Regions from separate parts of the Paeniglutamicibacter cryotolerans genome, predicted to be linked through region 1. Evidence: riboswitches for the same ligand, from Rfam matches in the RefSeq annotation. Region 1 holds a riboswitch; each other region holds the start of a gene.
What was found. A riboswitch is a leader RNA that binds a small molecule or an ion and turns the genes downstream of it on or off. The one in region 1 is predicted to bind S-adenosylmethionine.
Positions count from the first base shown of each region.

Region 2: linked by a shared signal. The riboswitch ahead of E9229_RS05150 (flavin reductase family protein) and the one ahead of E9229_RS08095 (hypothetical protein) in region 1 are both predicted to bind S-adenosylmethionine.
Region 3: linked by a shared signal. The riboswitch ahead of E9229_RS11075 (bifunctional o-acetylhomoserine/o-acetylserine sulfhydrylase) and the one ahead of E9229_RS08095 (hypothetical protein) in region 1 are both predicted to bind S-adenosylmethionine.

Region 1 covers NZ_JACHVS010000001.1:1,714,113-1,723,810, reverse strand. Annotated here, with positions in the region: gene E9229_RS08110 (APC family permease) at 1-1,645, shown strand, start outside; gene E9229_RS08105 (cupin domain-containing protein) at 1,642-2,217, opposite strand; gene E9229_RS08100 (DinB family protein) at 2,391-2,969, shown strand; SAM riboswitch class IV at 3,005-3,116, shown strand; gene E9229_RS08095 (hypothetical protein) at 3,133-3,432, shown strand; gene E9229_RS08090 (VIT1/CCC1 transporter family protein) at 3,647-4,765, shown strand; gene E9229_RS08085 (SRPBCC family protein) at 4,794-5,240, opposite strand; gene E9229_RS08080 (sugar phosphate isomerase/epimerase family protein) at 5,344-6,216, opposite strand; gene E9229_RS08075 (Gfo/Idh/MocA family protein) at 6,281-7,318, opposite strand; gene E9229_RS08070 (Gfo/Idh/MocA family protein) at 7,324-8,376, opposite strand; gene E9229_RS08065 (ATP-binding cassette domain-containing protein) at 8,473-9,414, opposite strand; gene E9229_RS08060 (ABC transporter permease) at 9,443-9,698, opposite strand, start outside.
Region 2 covers NZ_JACHVS010000001.1:1,072,559-1,082,256, reverse strand. Annotated here, with positions in the region: gene E9229_RS05185 (M18 family aminopeptidase) at 1-1,139, shown strand, start outside; gene E9229_RS05180 (potassium channel family protein) at 1,152-1,850, opposite strand; gene E9229_RS05175 (TrkH family potassium uptake protein) at 1,843-3,207, opposite strand; gene rpsF (30S ribosomal protein S6) at 3,502-3,807, shown strand; gene E9229_RS05165 (single-stranded DNA-binding protein) at 3,851-4,441, shown strand; gene rpsR (30S ribosomal protein S18) at 4,504-4,743, shown strand; gene rplI (50S ribosomal protein L9) at 4,759-5,211, shown strand; SAM riboswitch class IV at 5,376-5,487, shown strand; gene E9229_RS05150 (flavin reductase family protein) at 5,551-6,060, shown strand; gene E9229_RS05145 (DUF1801 domain-containing protein) at 6,939-7,361, opposite strand; gene dnaB (replicative DNA helicase) at 7,870-9,243, shown strand; gene E9229_RS05135 (MFS transporter) at 9,341-9,698, shown strand, end outside.
Region 3 covers NZ_JACHVS010000001.1:2,411,365-2,421,062, forward strand. Annotated here, with positions in the region: gene E9229_RS11040 (formimidoylglutamate deiminase) at 1-392, shown strand, start outside; gene hutI (imidazolonepropionase) at 389-1,588, shown strand; gene tpx (thiol peroxidase) at 1,684-2,181, shown strand; gene E9229_RS11055 (CPBP family intramembrane glutamic endopeptidase) at 2,306-3,118, shown strand; gene E9229_RS11060 (DUF1254 domain-containing protein) at 3,817-4,473, opposite strand; gene E9229_RS11065 (DUF1214 domain-containing protein) at 4,470-5,078, opposite strand; gene E9229_RS11070 (VOC family protein) at 5,358-6,002, opposite strand; SAM riboswitch class IV at 6,159-6,274, shown strand; gene E9229_RS11075 (bifunctional o-acetylhomoserine/o-acetylserine sulfhydrylase) at 6,362-7,705, shown strand; gene metX (homoserine O-acetyltransferase MetX) at 7,720-8,865, shown strand; gene E9229_RS11085 (hypothetical protein) at 8,908-9,291, opposite strand; gene E9229_RS11090 (SGNH/GDSL hydrolase family protein) at 9,344-9,698, opposite strand, start outside.

The sequences.
Region 1 (9,698 bases):
GCAAGGATCGATCTCCATGCTCGAACGGCTGTTGCCGCGCTGGAAGGGAAAGGTCTTCGTGCTGGTCCTGCTGGGCTTCGCCGCCACCGACTACATGATCACCATTACCCTGTCCTCGGCCGACTCGACGGCGCACATCATTGAGAACCCATTCACCCCGGATTGGTTCCACGGACAGAACCTCCCCATCACGATCCTCCTGATCATCGGCCTCACGGCATTGTTCCTGCGCGGATTCACCGAGGTCATGGGCCTTGCCGTGGCACTGGTGGGCATCTACCTGGTGTTGAACCTGGTCGTCGTGGTGAATTCATTCATGGTGATCGCCCGGAACCCGGTCCCCGCCGGCGACTGGTGGACCTCGCTGACCACCGGCCACGGCAGCCCGGTCATGATGGTGGCGATGGCCTTGATCGTCTTCCCCAAGCTGGCCCTGGGACTCTCCGGCTTCGAGACCGGCGTTGCTGTCATGCCGCAGATCCGGATGCGCCCGGGCGACACCGAGGCCAATCCGGCCGGACGCATCGCCGGGGCCAAAAAGCTGCTCACCACGGCAGCACTGACCATGAGCGGCTTCCTCGTCGCTTCCTCCCTGGTGACGACGATCCTGATTCCTGCCGCGGCGTTCCAACCCGGCGGACCGGCCAACGGGCGCGCGCTGGCCTTCCTGGCCCATGAGCAGCTGGGCGAGGTCTTCGGCAGCATCTACGACCTCTCCACCATCGGCATCCTCTGGTTCGCCGGTGCCTCGGCGCTGGCCGGGATGCTGAACCTGATCCCCCGCTACCTGCCGCGCTTCGGCATGGCCCCCGAATGGGCCCGGGCCATCCGCCCGCTGGTCCTGGTGCTCGGGGCCATCGCCCTGCTCGTGACCATCGTCTTCGATGCCGATGTCGACGCCCAGGGAGCCGCGTACGCCACCGGCGTGCTGGTGCTGATGACCTCGGCCGCCGTGGCCGTAACACTGTCGGCTCGGCGTCTGAAGCAACGCTGGCGCACCTTCATGTTCGCGCTGGTATCCGTGGTCTTCCTCTACACGACGGTCGTCAACTCCATCGAACGGCCCGACGGCCTGCGCATCGCCGCGTTCTTCATCTCAGGGATAGTGATCGTTTCATTCATCTCGCGCTTCCAGCGATCCACCGAACTGCGTGCCACCTCTGTGTTGCTTGATGAGGAGGCCCAGGCGATCATCCGCGCCGCCGAGCACCAGGGCCTGGTCCGTTTCATCGCCCACGAGCCGGTCCGGATGAGCGCAGAGCGCTACCGGCACAAGCTGGCCCATGCCCGCGCGGCAAGCCACCTGCCCGTCGACTCGCCCGCCATCTTCGTGGAGGTGAAGATCGGGGACTTCTCCGACTTCGCCGAGGACATCGTGGTCCGCGGGCTGACCCGGCACGGGTTCCCGATCCTGGAGGCCAGTGCCACCTCCGTCCCCACGGCGCTGGCAGCCATCGCAATGCACGTACGCGATACAACGGGCATCATGCCGCACATCTATTTCCGCTGGACCGAGGGTTCCCCGGTGAAGAACATGCTCAGCTTCCTCTTCCTGGGCCAGGGCGAAATCGCCCCGATGACCCGCGAGGTGCTGCGGGAGGCGGAGCCGAACCTGCAGCGCCGGCCGTGGGTGCACGTGGGTTAGCTGGAGGCCGCCGGGACCAGCGTCCAAATGACCACTGCCGGCTCATCCGTCGGGTTGAGCCAGCTGTGCGGTTCGCGCCCAGGAAAGGTGAGCGTGTCACCGGCCGCCAGCTCATAGCGCTCATTCGCCAAGATCAGCACGAAGCGCCCCGAGACCACATGCAGCACCTCCACCTCGCAGTCCACCGCGTAGAGCTCCTGCTCGCCGGCCCCGCGGGGGTCGATGACGGAGCGGATGACCTGCAGCCGGCGCTCCGAACGCGCCGTCACGAGTTGTTCGACGATTCCCACCCCGCCCATGGAGATCCGCGGGGCGTCGGCCAGGGGCACCACGTGGATGTCCGGGGCGGAGAAGAGCGCACCGACCTCCACCGAGAGCACCTGGCACAGGGTTACCAGAGAGGCGACGGAGGGTGAGGTGAGATCGCGCTCGACCCGCGAGAGGAACCCCTTGGTCAGCCCCGTGGATTCAGCCACCTGCTCGATGGTCAGGCGCTGGGCGTGGCGCGCGGCACGGATGCGCGACCCGATGGCCAACGGGGCACTACTGGGCTCGACGGGCAAGGCCTTCATGGGTTGCGACTCTCTACTGCTCTGGGTTTTCCGGTCTTGCACAAGCTTAGGCCAGACGGCATTCGACATCAGCGAGGGCGCTCCCCCAGCAGCGGCGGCAGGTGTCCCGTTCCCTGTGAATTCCAAGCGAAAAAGCCTACCCTGTGCCCATGGATCAGGCCAAGGATACCCTCATGCGATACCTTCAGACCCAGCGTGATGCGCTGCTCTGGAAACTTGCCGGGCTCGGTGAGATGGACATGCGCCGGCCCTTGGTTCCCAGTGCGACGAACCTGCTGGGGCTCGTCAAGCACATGGCCGGCGTCGAATACGGGTACTTCGGCGAGACCTTTGGCCGGCCCGCGCCCGAGCCCATGCCCTGGGCCGGGGTTCCCGAAGACCAGCTGGAAACCAATTACGATATGTGGGCCATGCCCGGTGAATCAAGTGCCTGGATCGTTGACTTCTACCGGCGCGCGCAGGCCCATGCGAATGCCACCGTCGAGGACCTCGACCTGGATGACATCGGTTCGGTACCCTGGTGGCCCGAGGAACGACGGGCGGTGCCATTGCATCTGGTCATCACCCACGTCATCGCGGAAACCGCCCGCCACGCCGGCCATGCTGACATCGTGCGCGAGCTGATCGACGGCGAGATCGGGCTGCGCGAGGGGAACACCAACATCCCCACCGAGGCAGACGGCTGGTGGGAAGGCTACCGCGGCCGGGTCCAACGCGCGGCAGAGGTCGCGGGCGGCCACTTCATCAACTGATCGCCCGAACGGGTCCGTGGCTATACTGATTCCAGCTTCAAGAGATGCGGCGCCAAGCTCCGACTGGCCGCGCACCAACCCCCAGGTTCACGGGGTGGTTCGGATGACGAAGTGGCACCGTCCAGACCGGCGGTGCAAGAACCAGGGAAAAGAAGTCCGCCCCATGCAATCCGTCTTCCGCGTCCTGCCGATCCTCGATACCGACCTCGGCGTGATCCAGCTGCGCATCAACCGCCGCTGGCACCGGTTCCTCTGCCCGGCCCCCGCTGCACTGCATCTCGCATTGGCCCGGGCGGTCGGCCCGGCCGAGTGGAATCCGATGTCGCGCACCCTCGCGATCCGGGTACCGCGCACCGGCAGCGCCAACGGTAAAGCCTGTGCCTTCGTGCTGGAACCACTCAACGGCAGTGACCGGTCAGCTTCGACCCTCACCCGCGACCATGCGGCTATACTCATAGGCTGAAGGGGAGTAGTTCCCGATGCACCGCCCCGGCGGTGACGGCGGCTTGTCGACATACTGGTCACAATGATGTTGACCCGGCAATCCACCCGCGATCATTTTCACGGGCGAGCGAGACCTTCGGACCGCCAGCGGCGGACCGAGGCTCTCTGTACCCGTTTCCCTCGGTTTTCCGCTTTCCGCCCCGCGTGGAAATGACGAACCGACAAAGGAAACCATGACGCAGCAAGCGCCAGCACCGATTCCGTTCTCCGAGCCCACGCCCGTCCAAATCCGGCGTTGGCGCAAGTACTTGGCAGATGAAATCGCCGAGGGTGCCGTCTACCGCGAGTTGGCCAATAACCGTTCGGGTGAGGAACGCCAGATCCTCCTGGGCCTGGCAGACGCCGAAAAACGCCATGAAGAACACTGGCACAACCTGCTGGGTCCGCATGCAGCGAAGTCCTCCCGCCCCTCGTTGCGCCGGACGGTACTGCGTTTCCTGGCCCGGCACTTCGGCTCGGTTTTCGTCCTGGCCCTGGCCCAGCGGGCCGAAGGCGCTTCACCTTACGGAGCCGACAAGGACGCATCCCGGCAGATGGCCGCCGACGAACTGGTCCACGAGGAGGTGGTCCGCGGCCTGGCAACGCGGGGCCGACACCGGCTCTCGGGCAACTTCCGTGCCGCCGTCTTCGGCGCCAATGACGGTCTGGTATCCAACTTGGCGCTGGTCTTGGGCATCGGCGCGACCGGCGTTTCATCCTCGCTCGTCCTATTTTCCGGTTTCGCCGGGCTGCTCGCCGGAGCCTTGTCCATGGCCGCCGGAGAATACGTCTCGGTGCGTTCCCAACTCGAGCTTCTTTCCGCATCCAAGCCCACCCAGATCACCCTGTCCGCCGCGCCCGATCTGGATCTGGAATCCAATGAGCTGATGCTGGTCTACAAGGCCCGCGGCATGAGCGACGCCGATGCAGCACACCGGGCCGCCGAGCGCATGGGCATCTACTCCTGCGACTGCAATCCCTCATTGTCGGTGCAGCCCGAGTTGGAGGCCGCCACCGAAATCGAGCACGAAGAAATCGGCTCGGCCCTGGGGGCCGCCTCGGCCAGCTTCTGCTTCTTCGCCTCCGGTGCGATCATCCCGATCCTGCCGTTTATCTTCGGCATGGTCGGCACACCGGCCATCCTGCTCGCCGCCAGCCTGGTCGGTGTCGCCTTGCTGCTCACCGGCGGTGTCGTCGGGCTGCTCTCCGGCGCCTCGCCGGCCAAGCGCGGTCTACGCCAGCTGGGCATCGGGCTCGGTGCCGCGGGCGTGACCTATGTGCTGGGCCTGATCTTCGGCGGCTCGGTGGCCTGACCATCGGTTGGTAGGTTTCCGGAGCCCCTTACCGCGGTTCCGGGGCGAAGTGTGCGGCCAAGCGCTCCAGCGTCCGCTCCATGTTCGGCCCGGTGCTCCGCGTGAAACCCAACGGCCTCAGCACCCATTTGTACCGCAGCCGGCTGGCGTCCCAGGTCTCGGTGACCAGCGTTCCACCCGCGACGGGTTCCAGCTCGTAGCGCCACCGGTGTCCGTTGAAGTGCCTCCAGGCAATCAGCTTGTCTTGCTCGAACTCAACCACTCTGTTGGTGATCCGGTAGGGCACGCCTAGGCGCATGTCCATGCCGAAGGTGCTGCCCAGCACCAACTTCTCCGCTGCGCCGCGGGAGGCCCTGACCGTACCCGAGCCGTCGATGACCGGGTGCATTGCCGGATCCGAGAGCAGCTCGAAGATCTCGTGTGGCCCGGCCGCAACGATGCGCCGGCGCGATTGCAGGTACTGGGAAGCTGGCATGGCCCCAGTCTAGGCCCCGGGTCCCTCGGGTATCCGCCTGGACGACAAAGATCCCGGCACCCCGCCTCCCAGAGGGGAGGATGCCGGGACCATGGGCGGGGGGCTAGAGTGCCAGCAGGAAGTCGATCGACGCGCGCACGTTGCCCTTGGCCGCGTCGGCCTCGGCGGCGCTGTCCAGCACGGCGTCCTGCTCCATGACGTACCAGCCGGCATAGCCCGAGCTCTGGAGCAGGTTCACGATCTCCCCGATCTCGCAATCGCCCTGGCCCAGCGGCACGAACATGCCCTGCTTCACGGCCTGGACGAAGCCGAGGTCACCGGCTTCAACCTGCGCCGCCACCTCGGAACGCACGTCCTTCAGGTGCGCTATCCCGACCCGGTCCGCATGCTTGCGCACCAGCTGAAGCGGGTTGGTTCCGCCGACCAGCAGGTGGCCGGTGTCCAGGCAGATCTGCGCCGTGGTGGTTTCCAGCAGCCGGATCACCGCGGCGGCTGATTCGATCATCGTCCCCACGTGCGGGTGCAGCACGGCGAGGATCCCGCATGCTGCAGCACGGTCCACGATCTGCTGCAGGTTCGCGGCGAAGGTGCCCCACTGGGCCTCGTCCATTTCGTGGTGCGCCTCGTAGTCGCCGGTTCCGGCATCGGCAGCGAGCACCAGCACCGAGGCTCCTGCCGCCACGAAGGCCTCGAGCTCGGCATCGACCAGCGGCATCGGATCCACCGATGCGTCGTGCAGCACCACGGGAAGGAAGCCGCCGATGGCCTTCATCCCGTAGCCGGCCAGGTACTCGGCGCGCGGGCCCGGTTCGGCCGGCAGGAAGCCCAGCGGGCCGAATTCGGTGGCCTTGATGCCCAGCTCGCGCATGTCCGCAAGAACCCGCTCGGGGGAAAGCTGCACGCCCCAGTCGGGGGCCTCGCAGACGCCCCAGGAGATGGGAGCCGCTGCCAGCTGATCGGCGATGTTAGTGGTCATTGCTGTTGTTCCTTAATCTGTGGTGTCTGGAAGGAGTGCCCCGGGCCGCATCGGCCCGGCCGGGTCAGCTGTTGGCAGGAACCATGGCGATCCGCACCGGCACGCCGGTGAGCAGCGATTCCTGGGCCGCATCGGCGACGCGGGAGGCAGCTACGGCGTCCCACGGCGAGCAGGGGTTCTCCCGCTCGCCCAGCACGAATTCGACGAAGGCCGTCATCTCGGCGCGGTAGGCGGCATCGAAGCGCTCGATGAAGGTCTGGTGGGCTGCGCCGGAGGGAAAGGTGATGCCCGGTTCGGCCGAGCGCAGGGCGGCCTTTTCATCCAGGCCCACGACGATCGAGTCCTTCGAGCCCTGGATTTCCAGACGCACGTCGTGCCCGGCACCGTTGTAGCGGGTGGCGCTGGCCGTGGCCACCGTGCCGTCCTCGAAGGTCAGCAGGGACAGTGCCGTGTCGACGTCGCCGACCTCGCCGATGGCCGGGTCCCCGTTGTTCGAGCTCCTGGCATAGACCTCGACGATTTCCTTGCCGGTGAGCCAGCGCAGGATGTCGAAGTCGTGGACGGAGCAGTCGCGGAAGAGTCCGCCGGAGGCGGCCAGGAATTCGATCGACGGCGGGAACATGTCACAGGTGATGGCACGCATCGAGTGGATCCAGCCGATCTCACCCGCGTCCAGGGCGCGCTTGGCTTCCAGGTAGCCGGCGTCGAAGCGGCGCTGGTGCCCGATCTGGACGCGGCCGTTGGCGGCGGCGATCTCCTCGAGCAGCGGCAGCGCGGATTCCACGTCGCCTGCTACCGGCTTCTCGCAGAAGACCGGCAGACCGGCGGCGATCCCCGCGCGGATCAGATCCGGGTGGGTCATGGTTCCGGTGGCGATGATCAGGGCGTCGGCTCCCGCGTCGACCATTTGGCGCACCGAGCAGTGGAATTCCGCGCCGAGCGATGCGGCAACGCCCCGGGCGTAATCGGCTGCCACGTCGGTGATCCAGAGGTTGACTTCCAGTCCGCGTTCGGCCAGCCCCGGACGCAGCTCGTTGATGTTGTTCGCGTGCATGGTGCCGATGCGGCCCACTCCGACGAGTCCGAGGTTCAGGATCTTCATGCTTCTTACTCCCTGCTTGCAGTGATGGTGTCGGGAAAGCTGATGCCGGTCCGGGCACGAATCTCATCGGCCAGGTCCAGTGTGGTGATGCTGTCGGCCAAGGACCGTTGAGGGGCTTGTTTCAGCCCCGCGGTGATGGCTCGTGCCACCGCCGCCGCCTCGAAGTGCAGGCCCTCGAAGTGGGCACCCGCGGGCTCCTCGTAGCGCAGCTCGCGTCCGTCTGAGTGGCGCAGCGTGAAGCCGCCGGGCATGTTGAACAGGCCATCGATGCGCAGTGTCGCCTCGGTGCCCACGATCACGGCCTCGGTCGGGGTGAAATTGTATAGGTTGGTGTTCACCGTCCCCTGCGCGCCGGAGCCGAAGCCCAGGACGGCGGAGAGCTGTCCGTTGACGCCCGAGGGGTGCGGGCTTCCGATCGCGGCGACGGTGTCCGGTACGCCGAGCACCCGGTTAACGAAGGCCAGCGGGTAGGTTCCGAGATCCAGCAGCGGTCCGCCGGCCAGTGCGGGGTCGAAGATCCGGTGTCCGGGCTCGAAGTATTCGCCGTACTCCGCGAAGACCGAGACGATCTCCCCCAGGACCCCGGCTTCCAGCAGCTGGTCGATCACGTCGAACTTGGGCAGGAAGAACGTCCACAGGGCCTCGGCGGCGAAGACGCCGCATTCGGCAGCCGCCTCGGCGAGCAGGCGGACCTGTTCGCCCGTGATGCCCATAGGCTTTTCCACCAGCACGTGCTTGCCGGCCTCGATGGCAGTCATCGCCACCTCGAAGTGCTGCGGGTGCGGTGTTGCGACATAGACGATGTCTACCTCCGGGTCCGCCGCCAGTTCGGCGTAGCTGCCGTGGCTGGTGGCAATGCCGTAGGTCCGGGCGAAGGCCGCGGCGCGTTCCGCAGAGCGCGATCCCACGGCGGTGATGCGCTGGTGGGTATGGGCCTGGACCGACTCGGTGAAGCGCTCCGCGATCCAGCCCGGTCCGGCGATCCCCCAACTAATGGCAGGCGCCGAGCTGGAATCGGGGATGCGGGATGTGGGAAGGGCCGCGGGGAATCCGCGCATCGGTGCACCTTTGCTGTCGGGTGTTCTGCTGGATCGGGTGATGGCTGCACGCCGGTGGCCGGTACCGGGGTGGGACCCCGTGGCCGGCCGCCAGGTCTAGGCCGAATGCTTTCCGGAGGCCCCCGCCTCGCTCACCTCGGCCACCTCGGCATTGACCTCGGCCAGCACCTCGGGGTGGCCGCCAGCCTGCTCCAGCTCGTGGGCGAGCTCCGCCAGCTCCGCACCGCCGGCCATCTGGCTGGTCAGCTCATCGATGGTGATGTCCTTCTTGTCGTAGTAGCCGATCGATTTGCCCCGCTTGAGCAGCAGGAACCGGTCCCCGACGGGGAAGGCATGGTGCGGGTTGTGGGTAATGAAAATGACGCCCAGGCCACGGTCGCGGGCCTGCAGGATGTAGCGCAGCACCACGCCGGACTGCTTGACGCCCAGCGCGGCCGTCGGTTCGTCGAGGATCAGCACCTTGGCGCCGAAGTGCACGGCACGGGCAATGGCCACGCACTGGCGCTCGCCACCGGAGAGCTGACCGATGGGCTGTTCCACATCGCGCAGGTCGATGCCCATGGCGGCAAGTTCGCCCTTGGTCACCTGCTTCATCTTCTCGACGTCCATGCTCTTGAACGGACCCCAGCCCTTGGTGATCTCCGAGCCGAGGAAGAAGTTGCGCCAGATCGGCATCAGCGAGACGACGGCCAGGTCCTGGTAAACGGCCGCGATCCCTGCATCCAGTGCCTCACGCGGGGAGTTGAGCTTGCGCTCGGCGCCCATGATCGAGAATGTGCCGGCATCGTGCTGGTGCAGGCCTGCGATGATCTTGATCAGCGTGGACTTGCCGGCGCCGTTGTCGCCCAGCACGCAGGTGACGCGGCCGGTGTCGACCACCATGGTGACATCGCGTAGTGCGATGATGTTCCCGTAGTGCTTGGCGACGTCCTTGAGTTCAAGCAGGTGCACGGGTGTGTGGGTCAGGGGGTCGAATTCGCCCTGGAGCAGCGTGGCCTGCTCGATGTGCTCCCCGACCGGGGAATGGGTGTTGGCCATCGGAATTCCTCCTGGGATCCTTGGGTGCCTACTTGGTTTCCGCGCGTCGCTTGACGACCAGGTTGACGATCGTGGCCAGCAGCAGCATCAGGCCCAGGAAGAACTTGAACCAGTCCGGGTTCCACTCGGCGTAGACGATGCCCTTGTTGGCCATGCCGAAGATGAACGCGCCGATGGCTCCGCCCACTGCCGAGCCGTAGCCGCCGGTGAGCAGGCAGCCGCCGATGACCGCGGCGATGATGTAGAGGAATTCGTTGCCGATGCCCTCGCCGGACTGCACTGTG
Region 2 (9,698 bases), 640 kb from region 1:
GGCCCCGGGAATGCGGCAACTACTACGTGGTGCGCGACGGTGCGATCATCGCCTGGTGCCGGCCGGAATCCGCCACCGCCACCACGGGTTTCCACGTGCTGGGCTCGCACACCGATTCGCCTTCCTTCAAGCTCAAGCCCAAGCCGACCACCGGCGCGCATGGCTGGCTGCAGGCCGGCGTCGAGGTTTACGGCGGCCCGCTGCTGAATTCCTGGCTGGACCGCGAGCTGCTGCTCGCGGGCAGGCTGGCACTGCTCGACGGCACTACGGTGCTGACCCGCACGGCCCCGCTGCTGCGCTTCCCGCAACTGGCCATCCATCTGGACCGAGGCGTCAACGAGGGGTTGGCGCTGGACAAGCAGACGCACATGAACCCGGTCTGGGGCATCGGAGATCCGGGGCAGGCGGACCTGCTCGGCGTGCTGGCGGCCGAGGCAGGGACGGATCCGGAGGCCATCGGCGGCTACGACGTGGTCATCGCAGATGCCCAGCCGGGTGTCGTCTTCGGCGCCGACGGCGAGTTCTTCGCCTGCGGCCGATTGGACAACCTCTCCTCGATGCACGCCTCGCTGACGGCGCTGATCGACCACGCCGGAACCGGTGCCGGAGAGCACATCGCCATGCTGGCGGCCTTCGACCACGAGGAAATTGGTTCGGCCTCGCGCTCCGGGGCTTGCGGCCCGTTCCTGGCCGAGGTGCTCGAACGCATCGGAGCCGGGCTCGACGCGGGCACCGAGGATCGGGCACGCGCCTACGCGGATTCCTTCTGCCTGTCGGCGGATGCCGGGCATTCGGTGCATCCGAACTATCCGGGACGCCACGACCCGGCCAACCGCCCGCTGCTGGGGGCCGGCCCACTGCTGAAGATCAATGCGAACCAACGCTACGCCACCGACGGGGTGGGTGCCGCGTTCTTCGCCGGCCTCTGTGCCACGGCCGCGGTGCCCTACCAGGAGTTCGTCTCCAACAACCAGATGCCGTGCGGTTCGACAATCGGACCGCTGACGGCCACCCGGCTGGGCATCAGGACCGCCGACATCGGCATCGCCCTGCTTTCCATGCATTCGGCCCGCGAGCTGTGTGGCGTCGAGGACCCGCTACGCCTGGCGAAGGTGGCAGCGGCCTTCTACGCCGCTTGAGCGGAGCGCCCGCTACAGCAATGTAGCGAACCGCTCGGCGGCTGCAGTGGCACCGGCGACGATAATCTCATCGTCCGCGTTCAGCACAGTCTGCGGCGTGGTGTAGTCCCACTCGCCGCTGCGGCGCTTGACCGCGACAACCGTGATGTGGTGCCGCGACCGGATCCCGGTGGCGCCCAGCGGTTGGCCCAGGGCCTCACGTGGCGGCCGCGTCTTGACCATCGCGAATCCGTCCTCGAATTCGACGTAGTCCAGCATCGCCCCGCGGACCAGGTGGGCCACCCTGCGCCCCATGTCCTGCTCGGGGCTGATCACGTGCTCGACGCCGAGCTGTTCGAGGATCTGCCCATGTGCCTCGGAGACTGCCTTGGCCCAGATGGTCGGGCGTTTGAAACGCAGCAGCAGCGAGGTGGTCAGGATGCTGGCCTCCAGGTCGCTGCCGATGCCCACGACGGCTCGGTCGAACTCGTGCACCGAAAGCTGGCGCAGCACCTCCTCGCGAGTGGAATCGGCCCGCACCACGTGGGTGAGTCGGCCGTTATACGACTGCACGATGTCCTCGTCGAGGTCGATGCCCAGCACCTCGGTGCCGGCAGCGACCAACTCCAGCGCCAGGGCACCGCCGAAGCGGCCGAGGCCGAGCACCACCACCGAGTCTGCCTCGGTGATGCGTTCAATGGATTTGGGTGAAAACAGCGGATGCCTAGCCAATGAGTGGCCTCTCTTTCGGGAATTCATAGAGCAGTTGACGTGAACGCAGGGCCAGTGCGGAAGCCAGCGTGACCGGCCCCAACCGCCCGACAAACATCAGCAGGACCAACAGCAGCTGGCCGGCTGGAGGCAGTGCGGCGGTGATTCCGGTGGAGAGCCCCACCGTCGCAAAGGCAGAGATGGTCTCGAAGAGCAGGGCATCGAAGCTGAAATCGGTGATCAGCATCAGCGTCATCGTCGAACCCACGACCAATGCGACGGCCAGCAACACGATGGTGATCGCCTGGCGGTGTACCGACCGGGAGAGGCGCTTACCAAAGACATTGACAGCGGTACCGCCCCGGATCTCGGTGAGCAGGATGAAGAACAGCACGGCGAACGTGGTGATCTTCAATCCGCCCGCGGTTCCAGCTGGCCCGCCGCCGATGAACATCAGAATGTCCATGCCGAGCCAGGTAGCCGGGTCCATCTGACTCAGATCGACGGAGTTGAAGCCAGCGGTGCGGGTCATCACCGACTGGAAGAACCCGGCCAGCAGCTTGTCAGCCGATGACAGCCGGCCTAGCGTCCCGGGGTTGTCCCACTCCAGCGCCGTGATGAATGCTGTCCCCGTGGTGAGCAGGATCGCGGTACCGGAGAGCACCAGCTTGGTGTTCATCGTCCAGTGCAGCGGCTTGCGGTATTGGCGGTGCAGTTCGAAGAGCACCGGGAAGCCCAGTCCGCCGACGATGATGGCGGCGGCAATGGGCAGGCAGATCCACGGATCTCCGACAAAACCCATCAGATTGTCGCTGAAGAGCGCGAAGCCGGCGTTGTTGAAGGCGGACACCGAGTGGAAGACCCCCTGCCAGAGGGCATGCCAGGGTGAGGATCCATAGCCGAAGCCGAAACGAAGCGCCAGCAGCGCTGCAACGATGAGTTCAACCACGATGGTGGTCTTCAGTACCCCGAGCAACACGGAGCGGACGTCACCGAAACCGCGGCTCTTGGTCTCCGTGGCCGCAGAGATTCGGGACTTCAGCCCCAGCCGGCGGGCCATCAGCACGGCCAGCAGCGAGGCGAAGGACATGATGCCGAATCCACCCAGCTGGATCATCAACAGGATTGCTACCTGGCCGAACGGCGTCCAGTAGGTGGCCGTGTCGACGACCGCCAGCCCGGTGACGCACACCGCAGAGGTCGCGGTGAAAAGCGCTGACAGGAAATCGGCGCCCCCGGGTCCCACCTTGGAAATCGGCAGCATCAGCAGCGTCGTCCCGAGCAAGATCGCCGTACCGAAGCCCAGGGCTATGGCCTGGGCCGGGTGGCGAGGAAGAAGGGCTCTGCCTAGGGCCCGGGGGAGTGCTGCTGCGTGCATGATTCCCAGCGTAGGGCCTTGCCGCAGCACATGTTTCGTTTTCGTGCATTCGAGGGTGGTGCCGCGCGGCGTCATGCGGGCCGGCGGATCTCACAATAATCACCCGGGGTGGGTGCGGTGGGTGTGATTCTGCACGCGATCGGGCCCCGACGGTCCCGGGCGGACCCGGAATCCGTTAGGATGAACAAGGCTGTTTCTGTCGTGCCCACATCCGGGCGTGCCGGGACAGCCATCGCAAAGAACCTCCTGTTGCGGAACTACCGCGACCGTTTAGCCCAAAGGAGGTGGGTTCACATGCGCGCATATGAATTGATGGTGCTCCTCGACCCCGAGGTCGACGAACGCACCGTTGAACCGACCATCGGCAAGTTCCTGGACGTTGTCCGTAACGATGGTGGAACCATCGAAAACGTTGACATCTGGGGCCGTCGCCGCCTGGCCTACGACATTCAGAAGAAGTCGGAAGCCATCTACGTAGTGGTTAACTTCACCGCTACCCCCGCTACTTCCGCGGAACTTGATCGCCAGCTGAGCCTCAATGAGACCATCCTGCGCACCAAGATCACCCGTCCGGAAGAGCAGAAGGTCGTCGCAGAGTAATCTGCGTCGTTCCCTTGTAAGAACAGAACAGTAGGAGGCTTCCATGGCAGGCGAGACCGTCATTACGGTTATCGGTAATCTCACCGGTGACCCAGAACTACGTTTCACCCCGTCCGGGTCGGCAGTGGCGAACTTCACCATTGCTTCGACCCCGCGGACCTTCGACCGCCAGTCCAATGAGTGGAAGGACGGCGACACGCTGTTCCTCCGTGCATCGGTGTGGCGCGAGGCTGCCGAAAACGTCGCTGAGACGTTGACCAAGGGCATGCGAGTCGTTGCCCAGGGTCGCCTCAAGTCGCGTTCATACGAAACAAAAGAAGGCGAAAAGCGTACCGTTACCGAGCTAGAGGTCGATGAAATCGGCCCGTCGCTGCGGTACGCATCTGCCAAGGTCACCCGCACCCAGCGCTCCGGCGGTGGCGGCGGAGGCTTCGGCGGCGGAAATGCCGGCGGCAACGCTGGCGGGTTCGGTGGCGGCAACGCCGGCGGCAACCCTGGTTTCGGTGGCGGCAACGCCGGCGGATCCGGCGGTGGCAACTGGAATGCGCCTGCAGCCGATCCCTGGGGTGCTCCTGCCGGAGGAAACAACGGCGGATGGGGCAGCAACCCCGGTTCCGACGAACCGCCCTTCTAACCAAAATATTCACCATCCCGCAGAGTTCCTCTGCGGGCTCCACAAGATAAAGGAGCTCCACGATGGCTAAGGCTGAACTCCGTAAGCCCAAACCAAAGTCCAACCCCTTGAAGGCCGCTGACGTTACCGTCATCGACTACAAGGACGTAGCATTGCTGCGCAAGTTCATCTCTGACCGCGGAAAGATCCGTGCCCGTCGCGTCACCGGTGTCTCCGTTCAGGAACAGCGCAAGATTGCACAGGCCATCAAGAACGCGCGTGAGGTTGCTCTGCTTCCTTACTCCGGCGCTGGCCGCGGCTAAGGGAAGGTAAACAACATGGCAAAGCTCATTCTGACCCACGAAGTCACCGGCCTTGGTGCCGCAGGCGACATCGTCGAGGTGAAGAACGGTTACTCACGTAACTTCCTTCTGCCGCGCGGTTTCGCAATCACCTGGAGCAAGGGTGGTGAGAAGCAGGTGGAGTCGATCAAGGCAGCACGTGCAGCTCAGGCCGTTGCTTCCCTGGAAGATGCTCAGGCACTTGCTGCTTCGCTGTCCTCCAAGTCGGTTAAGATCGCCGTCAAGGCCGGCGCAACCGGCCGCCTCTTCGGCACTGTAAAGACCGAAGACATCGCGAAGGCATTCGAGGCCGCTGGCCTCGGAAACGTCGACAAGCGCAAGGTCGAGATCAACGACCACATCAAGTCGATCGGCAGCTACACCGCTACCGTTCGCCTGCACGAGAACGTCGCTGCGACCCTCAACCTGCAGATCGTCGCCGCCAAGTAGTATTTGGGCACGATGGCCCCGACCGCTTGCGGCCGAGACCGGTGAGACCCCGCATTTTTGCGGGGTCTCGCTTTTTTAACGGGAAGCCAGCAGATCGAAGCGTGAGGACACAATGCGCCACAGCCTTTGACTGATGTGGGCCGGCTCTCCTACCGTGGGTAGTGAATCAAGAGCGTCAACGAACAGCCCTGGCTTGTTGGCCGGCAACCCTCTCACGGTAGTGGGGTGCTCCAGGTGAGGATTCGGCCCCCGGAAAACCGGCGGCAAGTACCGCACGCCGTAAGGGGTGGCCATGTTCGGCACCCTCCATCCGGTGGGCCGACTGACAAGGAAACGCCCATGTCCCTGAACCGGGAACTCGACCAGGAATCCCTGCGACACGCCTTCTCCCAGCACCCCTCGGGCGTTGCCGCGCTCTGCGCCATCATCGATGGAGAACCGCAAGGCATCATCGCCTCGACCTTTACCGTCGGCGTCTCCATGGATCCACCGCTGGTGATGTTCGCGGTGCAGAATACGTCCAAGACCTGGCCGGTCGTGCGTCAGGCTGGCCGTATCGGGGTCTCGATCCTGGGTGCGGGACACGACCTGGCATGCCGCCAGATCGCCTCCAAGGCCGGGGACCGCTTTGCCGACCTGCGTCTGGACTCGACGGACGAAGGCTCCCTGTTCCTGCAGGACGCCAGCCTGTGGCTGGACTGCTCGGTGGAGCAGGAGGTCCCGGCCGGTGACCACCAGGTGGTGCTGCTGCGGGTGCATGGATTCTCCACGCTGGAGGAGGCCAACGACCCACTGGTCTTCCACGGCTCGGCGTTCCGCCGTTTGGAAGCGCAGGCCCTGGCCTCCTAGCGGCGGCTAACGCCCTTCCCCGCGTCCATCGACCGCTCGGCCCTCCGCAATCCTCTGACCAAGCATGAGCTGGGCACCTTGGACTGAACGGCCCCCTGTGGCGTGTGCCATGGTCATCAAGGATTCTTCTGGAGTAGCGTGACGGAAACTTCAGTTCGTGTCACGGGGGCAGATGCATGCCGTCAGAAGCGAGAGGGGGGGCGATGGAGCGTCATCGATGCGATCCCGTTCCCCGGGGCCGTCGTGGGCCGTAGTTTTTGCGGCAGGCAGCGGTTTCTTGCTTGCCAGATGCAACGCCGGGTCTCCGCCGCAGGCCAGCGCGACAGATTCCACGCAGTCCGCCGTGCCGATCTCCACGCCGGACCCGGCATCTGGCGTCTCGCCAGGGATCGGGACGCCGAAGGGTGGCCGGGAATCTTTGAAGAGGCCTGAAGGATCAGGGGAAACGGCACTTGGCGACGCTCCTGGAGAGGTGATCGGAGTGGAGTTCATTCGAGTTGGCCGCATCTGGAATGCCACGTTGCAGCGTGAAGGTGGCCCTGGGCATGAATTAGTTGGGAGAGCGGCGGCGCGAAGGTGCTGTCGGGCCCTTAACCGGACCGGTTGCTGGCCACACCATAGGCGGTGCCATCGTGCGGACGTCGACTATGCCCAGACGGCCACGACCGCGAATGCGTTTGTCCAGCGGGTAGCGGCCTTGAGCTGGGAGTCGGTTCAACGCCCGGCACTCCGGCTGGGAGGCTCAGGTTAATGAAGGCAAGAAAGGCAGCGAGGACTACGTTGGCGCCATCTCTGCAGCGGCCAGGCGCAACATGACTGACACCCAAGGCGCGTGTCGGGCGTTCATCCTCTGGGGAACTACGAGACGAGACGTCCCCTTACGTGGAGCCATGCTCCTTTTTCATGTGTTGATATCCGTGTTCCATCAGCTTGCGTAGGGCGTCAATATCGACATCGGCGAGTTTGTTCACGTACAGGCAGGAGGCCCCGCGTCGGCTCTTGCCCAGTTTCTCGAGCAGCTCGGGCGCCCGTGGCGCATTGGTCAGACCGTAGAGCGAGAGGCTCGAGGCCCGCGGGGAAAAACCGATCATCGCGGCGTCGCCCTCATGCCCGCTGTCATAGCGATAGTGGTAGCTATCGGACCCGATGATGCTCGGGCCCCACATGGTTCCCGGATGCCCGGTCACCGATTCCATCATTTCCATGAGGACGAGGGCGTCTGCCCGGCGTTGCGGGTGGGCGACCCCGGCAATGAATTCATGGGGGTCCACGGGCGTGGGAAGCGTCTTGGTGGTGGGCATGCAGGGAAGTATCCTAGCGTCCGAGTTGGCTCGGCAAGGCCGGCGGGGCACGCTAAAGCGGCTCGCGTCGGGCGTGTCTGTGGATAAGTTGTGGGTAAGCGTGGAAAGAGTGTAATTAATCTGACAGAAAAGCTGGATTCTCGACGGTTCTCGGATAAAGAGCGTGGCATGACGGTCGGGGAAAGTATTTCTTACCCACAGCCTAAAATACATACAACACCTAGTCAGAAGACTTTATTCGATAAAAAAAGTTGGTAATCCACAGGGTTCTCCCCAGGCTGTACACACGACACGCCGCCTCACGCACAGGTTATGCACACCCCCTGTGCATAACTCTGTTGGGATTGCCAGAAAAGGGGTCTATGGTGGCAACGTTCCCTACCTATTTCCACAGGGCTCTGCCGGTGGCGCAGGCTGTGGGGAAACCGCCCCAGCTGTCGGATGAACCTGAGACACTTGAAGGACATTGCGGAGTTCAGGGAACCCGCGAAGCTTGAAGGGAAGTACCGTGTCGCTAACGCACACAGATTCTGCATCCGAGTCCAGGGAAATCGAATATGGACGCACGCCCCCGCAGGATCTCGTCGCCGAACAGAGCGTCTTGGGCGGCATGATGCTGTCCAAGGATGCCATCGCCGACTGTGTCGAGGTGCTCCGCGGGCCCGACTTCTACCGTCCGGCACACGAGGCCATTTACGAAGCAATCATCGACCTCTATGGTCGCGGCGAGCCAGCCGATGCGGTCACGGTGTCCGACCTGCTGACCAAGCGCGGTGAAATCACCCGCATCGGCGGACCCGCCTACCTGCACACGCTGATCCAGTCGGTACCCACCGCGGCCAACGCAGGTTTCTATGCCGAAATCGTGCGCGAGCGCGCCGTACTGCGCCGCCTAGTGGAGGCCGGGACCAAGATTGTCCAGCTCGGCTATTCGCATGACGGCGAGGTTGATGACATCGTCAACGAGGCGCAGGCGGAGATCTACAAGGTCGCCGAGAAGCGCACCGCCGAGGATTATGTGCCGCTGCGCGACATCATCGAAGGTACCGTCGATGAGATCGAGTCGGCTGGCAGCAAGGGCACCGGCCTGACCGGCGTACCCACCGGATTCTATGAATTCGATGAACTGACCCAGGGTCTGCACGGCGGGCAGATGATCGTCATTGCCGCGAGACCAGCCGTCGGCAAATCCACTTTCGCACTGGATTTTGCTCGGTCGGCGGCCATTAAGAACAATATGACTACTGTCTTCTTCTCCCTGGAAATGGGACGTAACGAGATCGCGATGCGTCTGCTGTCCGCTGAGGCCAGCATCGGCCTGCAGGACCTGCGTAAGGGGACGATCAAGGACGAGCAGTGGGGCAAGATCGCCACCACCATGGGCCGGTTGAATGACGCCCCGTTTTTCATCGACGATTCCCCGAACATGTCGCTGATGGAAATCCGAGCCAAATGCCGCCGGCTGAAGCAGAAGCACGACCTCAAGCTCATCATCCTGGACTACCTCCAGCTGATGAGCTCCGGTAAGCGTGTGGAATCCCGACAGCAGGAAGTCTCTGAGTTCTCGCGTGCGCTGAAGCTGATGGCCAAGGAACTCGACGTTCCGGTCATCGCCCTCTCGCAGCTGAACCGTGGCTCCGAACAGCGGACCGACAAGAAACCAATGATCTCTGACCTGCGTGAATCCGGTTCCATCGAGCAGGACGCGGATATGGTCATCCTTCTGCACCGCGAGGACATCTACGACAAGGAATCGCCCCGTGCCGGCGAGGCCGACGTGATCGTCGCCAAACACCGTAACGGCCCGACCAAGACCATGGTGCTCGCCTTCCAGGGCCACTACTCGCGGTTCAACAACATGGCGCAGGACTCCGGAATGTAGCTTGTCGGAAACCTTCCCGGGGGCACCACCTTCACGGGTGGTGCCCCCGTTTGTTTCCGCTCCCCATAGCGACCCCACATGGGCATATGCTCAGTACATGACCTCTGCTTTTCCGCCGAATGCCGGCGTGTCCGACCGTGGGCTGTTGAGCCCCGCATACCTTTGGGCAACCATCGGCAGCTTTTCGCTGGTCTTCCTCGTCGGATTCGAATCCCTCGCCGTGACCACCGTGATGCCGGTGGTCAGTGAGCAGCTCAATGGCGCTTCGCTGTATGCGCTGGCCTTTGCCGGACCTCTGGCCAGCGGCGTGCTCGGCATGGTGATCGCCGGCGGCTGGTCCGACCGGAACGGGCCCGCCGGCCCGCTCTACGCCTCGGTCGCGGTGTTCATCGCCGGACTGCTGATCTGTGGGCTGGCCGGGAACATGGAGCTGCTGGTCGTGGGGCGGTTGGTGC
Region 3 (9,698 bases), 700 kb from region 1:
TTGCGGACGCCGGGGCCGTCATCAGCCTGGGCACCGACCAGCACGCGGTGGTGGACCCGTACCTGGAACAGCGCGCGCTGGAACATGGGGAACGGCTGCGCAGCGGGGTCCGCGGGCGCTTCAGCCCCACGGAAATCGCCGCCGCGGCCCGCGCCGGCGGCCTGCGCTCGCTGGGCCTGGCCGAGAACGAGGACCACCTGGTGGTCCGCGCCGACACGATGCGCACCATCGGTTCGCGTGCCGCGCAGCTGCCGCTGACCGCCACGGCGGCGGACATCGCCGAGGTGCACATCAACGGGGTGCTCGTCGCGAAGGACGGCATTCACACGACATTGGGGGACCCGGCAGCACTGTTCGCCGCGTTCCTCGCCGAACACGGGGAGTTTTCATGAGCACCACGCTGATCACCAATATCTCGGAGCTGTTCACCTCCGACGCCGCCGCCGGCATCATCACCGACGCCGCGATCCTCTTCGAGGGTGAAACCATTGCCTGGCTCGGTGCCGCCACCGATGCCCCGGCCGCGGACACGGTACTTGACGCCGGGGGGCGCGCCGCCCTGCCGGGCTGGGTCGACTCGCACTCGCACCTGGTTTTCGCCGGGGACCGCAGCCGCGAATTCGTGGCCCGCATGGCCGGTCAGGACTACGCGGCCGGCGGCATCGCGGTGACCACTGCGGCCACCACCGCGGCATCGGATTACGAACTGACCCGCCTGGTCATGGGCCGGGTCGCCGAGGCGCTGGCCAACGGCACCACCTTCATCGAGACGAAGACCGGATACGGTCTGAGCGTCGAGGAGGAGGCCCGCCACGCGCGGATCGCCTCCACGGTGGTGGACCGGGTCACCTACCTGGGTGCGCACCTGGTTCCGGCGGGCATGGATGCGCAGGAGTACACGGACCTGGTCTGCGGGGAGATGCTCACGCGCGTGCTGCCGTACGTGCAGTTCGCCGACGTGTTCTGCGAACAGGGAGCCTTCAACGAGGCCCAGTCCCGCCAGGTGCTCACTGCCGCGCGCGAGGCGGGCCTTGGCCTGCGCGTGCACGGCAACCAGCTGAACCCCGGCCCCGGGACCAAGCTCGCCGTGGAGTTCGGTGCCGCTTCGGTGGACCACGTGAACCACATCGACGCCTCGGACATCACCGCGCTGGCCGGTTCCTGGAAGAGCTGGGACGCTGTAACGCGCACCGGAACGCCGGGCACCGTGGCCACCTGCCTGCCGGCCTGCGACCTGTCCACCCGGCAGCCGTTGGCCCCGGGCCGGGAGCTGATCGACGCCGGCGTGCAGATAGCGCTGGCATCGAACTGCAACCCGGGCACCAGCTACACCTCCTCGATGGCATTCTGCGTCTCCACCGCCGTGCTGCAGATGAAGCTGAGCATCGAGGAAGCCGTCACGGCAGCCACCTACGGCGGCGCCCTGGCCCTGGGCGTGCAGGATTTGGTCGGTTCGCTGGAGGTTGGCAAGCGCGCCGACCTGCAGCTGCTGAACGCACCGTCCATTGCGCACCTGGCCTACCGTCCGGGCATGAACATGTCCGGCCCGGTCTTCCGCGCCGGCGCATTGGTGGCCGGCTCGCTCTAGGGACACACGTCACTGCACCAGCCACGCGGCGCTCCCGGTTCACATCGGGGGCGCCGCTTCGTGCTCGGGGGTGCAGTCGTGATAGACAGATATGCATGGCTATCACCGCATTCAAAGGCACCCCCGTCCAGACCGTCGGCGAACTTCCCGCCCTCGGCACCACCGCCCCTTCCTTCACGCTGACCGGCGCGGACCTGGGCGATGTCAGCAGCACGGCGCTGGCGGGACGCCGCGTCGTGCTGAACATCTTCCCGAGCGTCGACACCGGCACCTGCGCCGCCTCGGTGCGCCGCTTCAACGAGCTGGCAGCCGGACTGGAGAACACCACGGTGGTCTGTGCTTCCGCCGACCTCCCCTTCGCACTGGGCCGCTTCTGCGGTGCCGAGGGCCTGCAAAACGTGGTTCCGGCCTCCAGCTTCCGCTCGGACTTCGGCGCCGTCTACGGCCTGACCCAGGCCGAGGGACCGCTGCGCGGCCTGCTGGCCCGCGCCGTCGTGGTGCTCGATGAGAGCGGCTCAGTCGTGCACGCCCAGGTCGTCCCGGAAATCACCACCGAACCGGACTACGACGCGGCCATCGCGGCCCTGAACTAACCAGCGCCCAGCGACTGGAACCTTCCGGCCGCCGGCATCGTCCCCACACACCGGGCCGACGCCGGCGGCCGTTTCGTTGCGGGGCGGCGCCCATCTGCGGGTGCCGGCCGTTAGGATCGGGAACATGAGCCGCATACCCCCACCCAGCGACGCCTCCTCACCCGCGCCCCCGGCGATCGGAGCCCGCCCCTCGGCGCGCACGGCGCTGGCCATCGAGCTGCTGCTGGTCCTGGGGCTGTCGCTGGGCCAGTCCGGCGTCTATTCGATCGTGAGCCTGATCAACAAGCTCACCTTGGGGCCGCTCTCGGGCCAGACCACGGCGTTGAACACCCCGCTCAGCCCGCGCCCCGGATTCGACCTGACCTACCAGCTGCTGGACATCTTCTTCGACCTGGTCCCGGTAGCTTTGGTGTTCTACCTGCTGTGGCGGCTGCCCGGCGGGAACCCGTTCCGGCGCCTGGGCTTCGATCGGCGCCGGCCCGGGCGCGATGCCGGCTGGGGGGCCGGGCTGTTCGTGGCCATGGGGCTGGGCACGCTCGGGGTCTACGCACTGGGCCGGACCCTGGGGCTGACCACGATCCTGGTCCCGGCGGCGCTGGATCCGTACTGGTGGACGATCCCGGTGCTGGTGCTTTCCGGGATCCGCCATGGCATCCTCGAGGAAGTCATCGTGGTGGGCTATCTTTTCGAGCGGCTGCGGGCCCTGGGCTGGGGCCGCTGGCAGATCCTGCTTTCCAGCGCCCTGCTGCGCGGCAGCTACCACCTCTACCAAGGGATCGGACCGTTCTTCGGCAACGTGGCCATGGGGCTGGTCTTTGGCTGGTTCTATGAAAAGAAAGGCCGGGTCATGCCGCTGGTCATTGCGCACGCGCTGCTGGATGTCACCGGCTTTGTCGGCTTTGCGTTGATTAGCGGGTTCGTCGGCTTCGGGAAGTAAACGGTTCGTCGGACTGCCACTGCACGGCGCGTCGCCGCGATGCGGTTCAAGCCGTGGCTGCCTCGAAAACCTGATGCAGGAGTCCTCCTGGTGTGATGCCCAAGCGGACAGCTGCCTTCCGGGCGTGATGGCATCAGCCATCCTCCGGGAAGACGGCCGCCAGCGTCCTCGGAGGTTCCTGCCACACATCCACCTGCCTCAGGTGATCTGTCCGCGCGGGTCCCGAAGGTTCCTGCTGCCGCGCGACGCGGTGGGTTTCCTTTACTCTCGCGTCAGCGTCGGGGCCAAACGGGGGACGGGGAATGACCAGAGGAAGACCGGCACGATGCCTTTTCCGGTGCAGCGGAAGCTTCCGGGTTACTCCGCAACGACATCCACGGTCCTGAACCGGCTGGAATATCGGCCGTGGTGGACTCGCCGGGCAGCAAAGCCCTGGTCGACCGGCAGGTCAACGGCTTCATGGGGTTTCAGGGGCAGGCAAGGGGCTCGCCGGACGAGGACGCCGTAGATGCCGTGGCGGGCTGCTGCTTCCGATAGCTTGGTGCCCCAAGCCCCGCTGTTGCCGGCATTCTTGTTTCCCGCATGATTGGATCCGATGGATCCCCGATGGCTGCCCGGACGAAGGATGCCCGGTGCCTGTGTGCAGATCGCTGTCATTTGTGCCAAGAACCCGGCAATGCGGTCCGAGGAGGGCACCGTTACCGTTCGAGCGGTTCGAGCCGGATTTGCTTCGCCAGCGCGTAAGCGGCCGGAAGATCGGCGTCGCTCTCGACGAAGACTCGGCCGATGACAAGCGCCGACTCGGTCGGCGCTGCTATGTGGTTCATGCCTGGGGGCATCGTGCCCCTCCAGCCCGGTCCACTGAGTACGTAGTCGCCGGCGCCCGTTCCCGTCGTGCGTGTGCCGACGTAGGCAAAATTTGCACTGTCCGAGGGTCCAGTAAATTGCACGCTGTAGTAGCGGCCATCCATGTCAGGAGTATGCAGGATTTGAGGGCCTTTCCTCAGGTCGAGCCAGCCACCGATATAGAGCAGGTCGGTGGACCCGGTTGCCATCAAGCCCACGCCCGGGGCCGTGGGCGAAGCAGTCTCGGGCACCGCGTACAGGGTGTTGACGGGGATCGGACCGCCACCGAACCCCCTTTTGAGGAGGGCCCTTTTATAGCCGCTAACGATCATGCGCGGCCAGAAGTAAATGAAGGCCGGGACGCCGAGCGCCCACACGAGGACCGCAGCCACCGCGAGGGGCATGAGCTCGCTCCATCCGAGCGAAATCCGCCGGTAAATCACCCAGGCGAAAATCGCCAAGACCAGCAGTGTCAGGGGAGCTCCATATTTCAAAATAAGGTGATTCATCGTTGCTGTGCCCTCACTGCCGGGGGCGGGCTGTAGCTGCCATCTAGAATTGCCGGGCCGGGCAGGTAGACCCGAAGCATCAGCTTGAAGGTTCCGGCTGGGATCGGGAGCCAGTTCTGTTCGTGTTCCTTCGGCGCCGACTGCTGGAGATAAATATCTGTTGAGCCGTCGGCATTCCCTAAAAGGTGGGACCGGTCGCTCACATCAGGGCGGGGGGACGCGCCGGAGACCATGTATCCGACGATATCGGTCGGAGTCAGGGACCAGAAGGCATCATGTGGCGGGAATTGGCGGGCCGGAATATGGATGACGTACTCAAATTTTCCGTTGAGCTTGAGCCCGGATCCATCCACTGTGGCGACCCAATAGGCAGCCTCTTCAAGAACATTCACGACAGGTAAGGCTTTAGCGCATGCGGCCCGCACGAGGATCCCATTTTCGGGCTTGCCGCAAAGTGGAATGGAACTCCAGCCGTTGACTGTCGTGGTGATGTTTCTGGCTGCTGCATTCAAGATAAAAATCGTCGTCAAGAAGGCGCAAAAGGCCCCGATGATCACGCCTTGTACAACGCCAGATTGTGCGATCCAAGCCAGCACATTCGTCATGACCGAACACTAACATCGTTCACATCGGTGATCGAGTACTAACTTCGCTCAGCTGCAGCCCGTGGCCCCGTAGCCAAGCGTGCTCGGTTCCGGTCAGCACGGCCAGGGCGGATGGGCCGCTGAAGGCAAAAGCCCGCCGGGCTCTTCGCCAAGCGATGCCAGGCAACTGGAGTGACGGACTGGGCGATCCTGAAGGGACCCCGTAACGGAGCGCGGAACAAAGTAGGGGGCTGCCCACGCGCAATGGCGTGGGCAGCCCCTTGTTGCGTAATGGAATGCCTAGAGCGTGACCGGACCGGACGGGGTGTCGAAGGTGACCGAGAGGATGCCCGGCGTGCCGCTGGGGGCCTGCCAATCGACCTCGACGTTGCCGAGCGGTGACTGCTCGGGAGAGCCGAGCCATTCACGGACGCGGTCGCGGGAACCGGCGATGCTGATCGCCGAGATGCTTCCCTTGCCGGCCAGGGCCTTGGAGGGGTGCAGGTCGGCCGTTCCGTCGTCCCAGCGCAGCATGTAGGGAACCTGCGGGTCGGCAATCAGCCCGTGGATGCCGATCTGGCGCCACGTCAGTTCCTGTCCATCGGGGAACTTGCGGTTGCCGGGGACCGACTCGCGGCCCAAGCGTTCCTCGAACGGGGCCAGGTCGTCAACGGCGACGCACCAGCCCATCCAGCCCCCGCCCATTTCGGAGCGGGCGCGAACGGCCTGCCCGAACGGCGCCTTGTCGGACGCCGGGTGGTTCAGGACTTCGACCACTTCCAGGTACTGATCATTCTGCAGCGGGAAAATCACGTTGCGCGTACCAAAGCGCGGGTGTATGCCACCTTTCACAGAATCAAGTCCAAGGGTCTCGCCGATCCGGGCAGCGGTCGCTGCCAGTCCGTCGGGCCCACAAGCATAAGAAACATGGTCAAGCCTCATCATGTGCCCATGATTGCACTTTGTGATCCAGCTCTCGACTTAGGTTTGCCTAACTGGCGAACGAGCTGCCCGGGGTGAATGAGGTCGACACGTCAAATGCCTGTCATATTTCCCCGCGGCTTGCGTGTCGGCGCTTTTCTGGGCCAGACTATCCTCCAAGGTCATGAGTTCCAGCGACAAGCCCCGGCTCGTTGGACGGCAACCCTCCACCGCGGTGGGGTGCCCCGGGTGAAGACCAGGCCCCGCGTCACACAGGCGCGGGACAAGCGCGGGTCATGCACCCTGGAACGCAAATGTGGAGGTCTCCGACTTTCCGCAGGGCTTCCACGGACATACCCCATGACACCCAAGGGGTACAGCACATGTCCAATAACTGGTCCTTCGAAACCCGGCAGATCCACGTCGGCCAGGAGCCGGATGCCGCCACCGGCGCCCGCGCGTTGCCGATCTACCAGACCACTGCCTTCGTCTTCCCGAGCGCGGAGAACGCGGCGGCGCGCTTCGCCCTGCAGACGCTGGAACCGATCTACACCCGCATCGGCAACCCGACCCAGGAAGCCGTCGAGCAGCGCATCGCCTCCCTCGAGGGCGGTGTCGGGGCCCTGTTGCTGGCCTCCGGACAGTCGGCTGCCGCCTTCTCCATCATGAACATCGCCGAGGCCGGGGACCACATCGTGGCCAGCCCCAGCCTCTACGGCGGAACCCAGAACCTGCTCAAGCACACGCTGCGCAAGTTCGGCCTCCAGGTCACCTTCGTCTCTGATCCGGATGACCTCGACGCATGGAAGGCTGCCGTGCGGCCAAACACCAAGGCGTTCTTCGCTGAGGTCGTCTCCAACCCGCGCCAGGACGTGCTGGACATCGAGGGCGTCAGCGGGATCGCCCACGAGGCCGGTGTGCCGCTGATCGTCGACAACACCCTCGCCACCCCGTTCCTGGTCCGCCCGATCGAGTGGGGTGCCGATATCGTGATCCACTCGGCCACGAAGTACCTCGGCGGCCATGGCACGGCGATGGCCGGTGTCATCGTGGATTCGGGCAACTTCGACTTCGCCGCCGACCCGGAGCGCTTCCCTGGACTGAACACCCCGGACGAGTCCTACAATGGGCTGGTCTTCGCCCGCGACCTGGGTGTCAACGGCGTGCTCGGCGCCAACCTGGCCTACGTGCTCAAGGCCCGCGTGCAGTTGCTGCGCGACTTCGGTGCGGCGGTCTCCCCGTTCAACGCCTTCCTGATCGCCCAGGGCCTGGAAACGCTGTCGTTGCGGATGGAGCGCCACGTCTCCAACGCGGTGGCGGTGGCCACCTGGCTCGAATCCCACCCGCAGGTCAGTGGCGTGAAGTATGCCGGGCTGCCCTCCAGCCCGTGGTTCGAGCGCGGCGCCAAATACAGCTCCAAGGGCATCGGCGCCATCGTCTCGTTCGAGATCAACGGCGACCTGGCTGCCGGCCAGGGGTTCGTCGACGCGCTGGAACTGCACTCGCACGTGGCGAACCTCGGCGACGTGCGCTCGCTGGTGGTGCACCCGGCCTCGACCACCCACTCCCAGCTCACCGCGGAGGAGCAGTTGGCGGCCGGTGTCACCCCGGGCCTGGTGCGCCTCTCCGTGGGCATCGAGCACATCGATGACATCATCGCCGACCTTGACGCCGGATTCCGCGCCGTGGCCTCCCTGGGCCGGACGGAACTCCAGGGCGCCCTGTGAGCATAGAGTCCGACGTGTCAGCCCAGGAAGCGCAGTGGTCCGAGTTCGTCGGCAATCATGCCGGCGACGGGATCCTGCACGCCCTGCGCACCGGACCGTATTCATTTGAGACCGGCGGCTTCCTGCCCGAGGTCGTCATCGGCTACGAAACGTGGGGAACCCTGGACGAGCAGGGGTCCAACGCCGTCCTGATCCAGCATGCGCTGACCGGAGACTCCCACGTCTCCAGCGGCGATTCGGCAGAGGCCGGCTGGTGGGAGGGCTTCGTGGGCCCGGGCAAGACGGTGGACACCGAGCGGTTCTTCGTGGTCTGCGTGAACATGCTCGGCGGCTGCTACGGCAGCTCCGGACCATCCAGCCTGGACCCGGAGGGCGTGCCCTGGGGCTCGCGTTTCCCGTTCACCACCGTCAAGGACTCGGTGCGGATCGAGGCCCGACTGGCAGATGAGCTGGGCGTCGATGTCTGGCATACCGTGCTGGGCGGCTCCATGGGCGGGGCCCGGGCCCTTGAGTGGGCCGTCGAATTCCCGCAGCGGGTCGAACGTGCCGTGGTGGTGGCCGCCACCACGGCGTCCTCCGCCGAACAGATAGCCTTTGCCCAGGCCCAATGCGCGGCGATCCGGCTGGATCCGGCGTTCGCCGACGGCGACTACTACGCCGCGCAGGCCCCGGGGCCCGTCGCCGGGCTGGGCATTGCCCGGCGCATCGCGCACATCACCTACCGTTCCGAGCCCGAAATGGAGGTGCGCTTCGGCCGCGCACACCAGCTCGGGGAGAATCCCCTGGGGTCGCCGGCGCGCGATCGCGGACGTTACCAGGTGGAAAGCTATCTGGACCACCAGGCCTCCAAACTGGTGTCGCGGTTCGATGCGAACAGCTACCTGGTACTCACCGAGGCGCTGATGAGCCACGATGTGGGCCGCGGCTACGGCTCGGTTGACGCGGCGCTGGCCCGGACCGCCGGCGTGCGCTTCCTGGTGGCAGCCGTGGACAGCGACCGGCTCTACTGGCCCGAACAGTCCGAGCGGCTGGCCGCGTCTCTGCCGGTTCCGGTTCCGGTCAACTACATCACCTCGCCGATTGGGCACGACGGCTTCCTGACCGACATCGATCAGCTGTCCCCGGTGCTTGAAAGCGATTTCCTGAGCCCTGAGCACTGAGCCCTGAGCCCTGGTGCTCGGCAACGCAGGAGGCCGGCGGGGCTATCGGCCGCCGAGGATCTCCATACGCGCCGTCTCGTGTTCGGCTGCGGAGATCACGCTGCGGACCAGCAGGTCGTCGAGCTCGGCGAGCCGGGCCTCCTTGGAGGGGGCCGGTGCCAGCAGTCCACTGTTCATGACCTTGGCCGCCAGATCCGTCTGCATGGTCGCTGGATTCATCCCGGCGCGGCGGGCGGCCTTGATGTTGCGCAGGATCATGAAGAAGACGCTGAGGACGCCCAATGCGAGGACTGCCGCCACTGCGAGGAAAGCGGCGTCGAAGTTGTTTGCCAGCGTATCCAGGAACGAGTTCCCGGGGGAATCGACGTAGCCGAAGTCCAGCACATCGTCGGTGGATTCTGCCAAGGATGTTGCGGGCAGGTGCATGAGGTCCTCGTTCTGGGTGCGTGCTGAAGGGCTGCCCCGGCGGGACGCTTCGCTAGCTGGTCAGGTTATCAGGCGGACCGGGGGTTTCCGGGAGGTCTGTGGTGAAGGGCGCGGCCATCGGGCGCTTGGCGATGATTCCGTCGCCGCTTGACTGGTGCCGCAATCGGCGCAGTACCCACGGAGCCAAGTGGGAGCGTGCCCAGACGAGGTCCTGGCCGCGGGCCTGGCGCCAGGTCTTGGGATCCAGCGGCTCCGGAACCAGCGGCTTGAGTCCGTGTTCGATGTTCAGCGCCTCCAGCGCCATGATGGCTATGGTGTGGTGGCCCAGCGGCGAGAAATGCAACCGGTCCGGGGCCCACATCTGCTGGGCGTGCAGTTCGCGCAGGGCCCACATGTCAGCTATCACC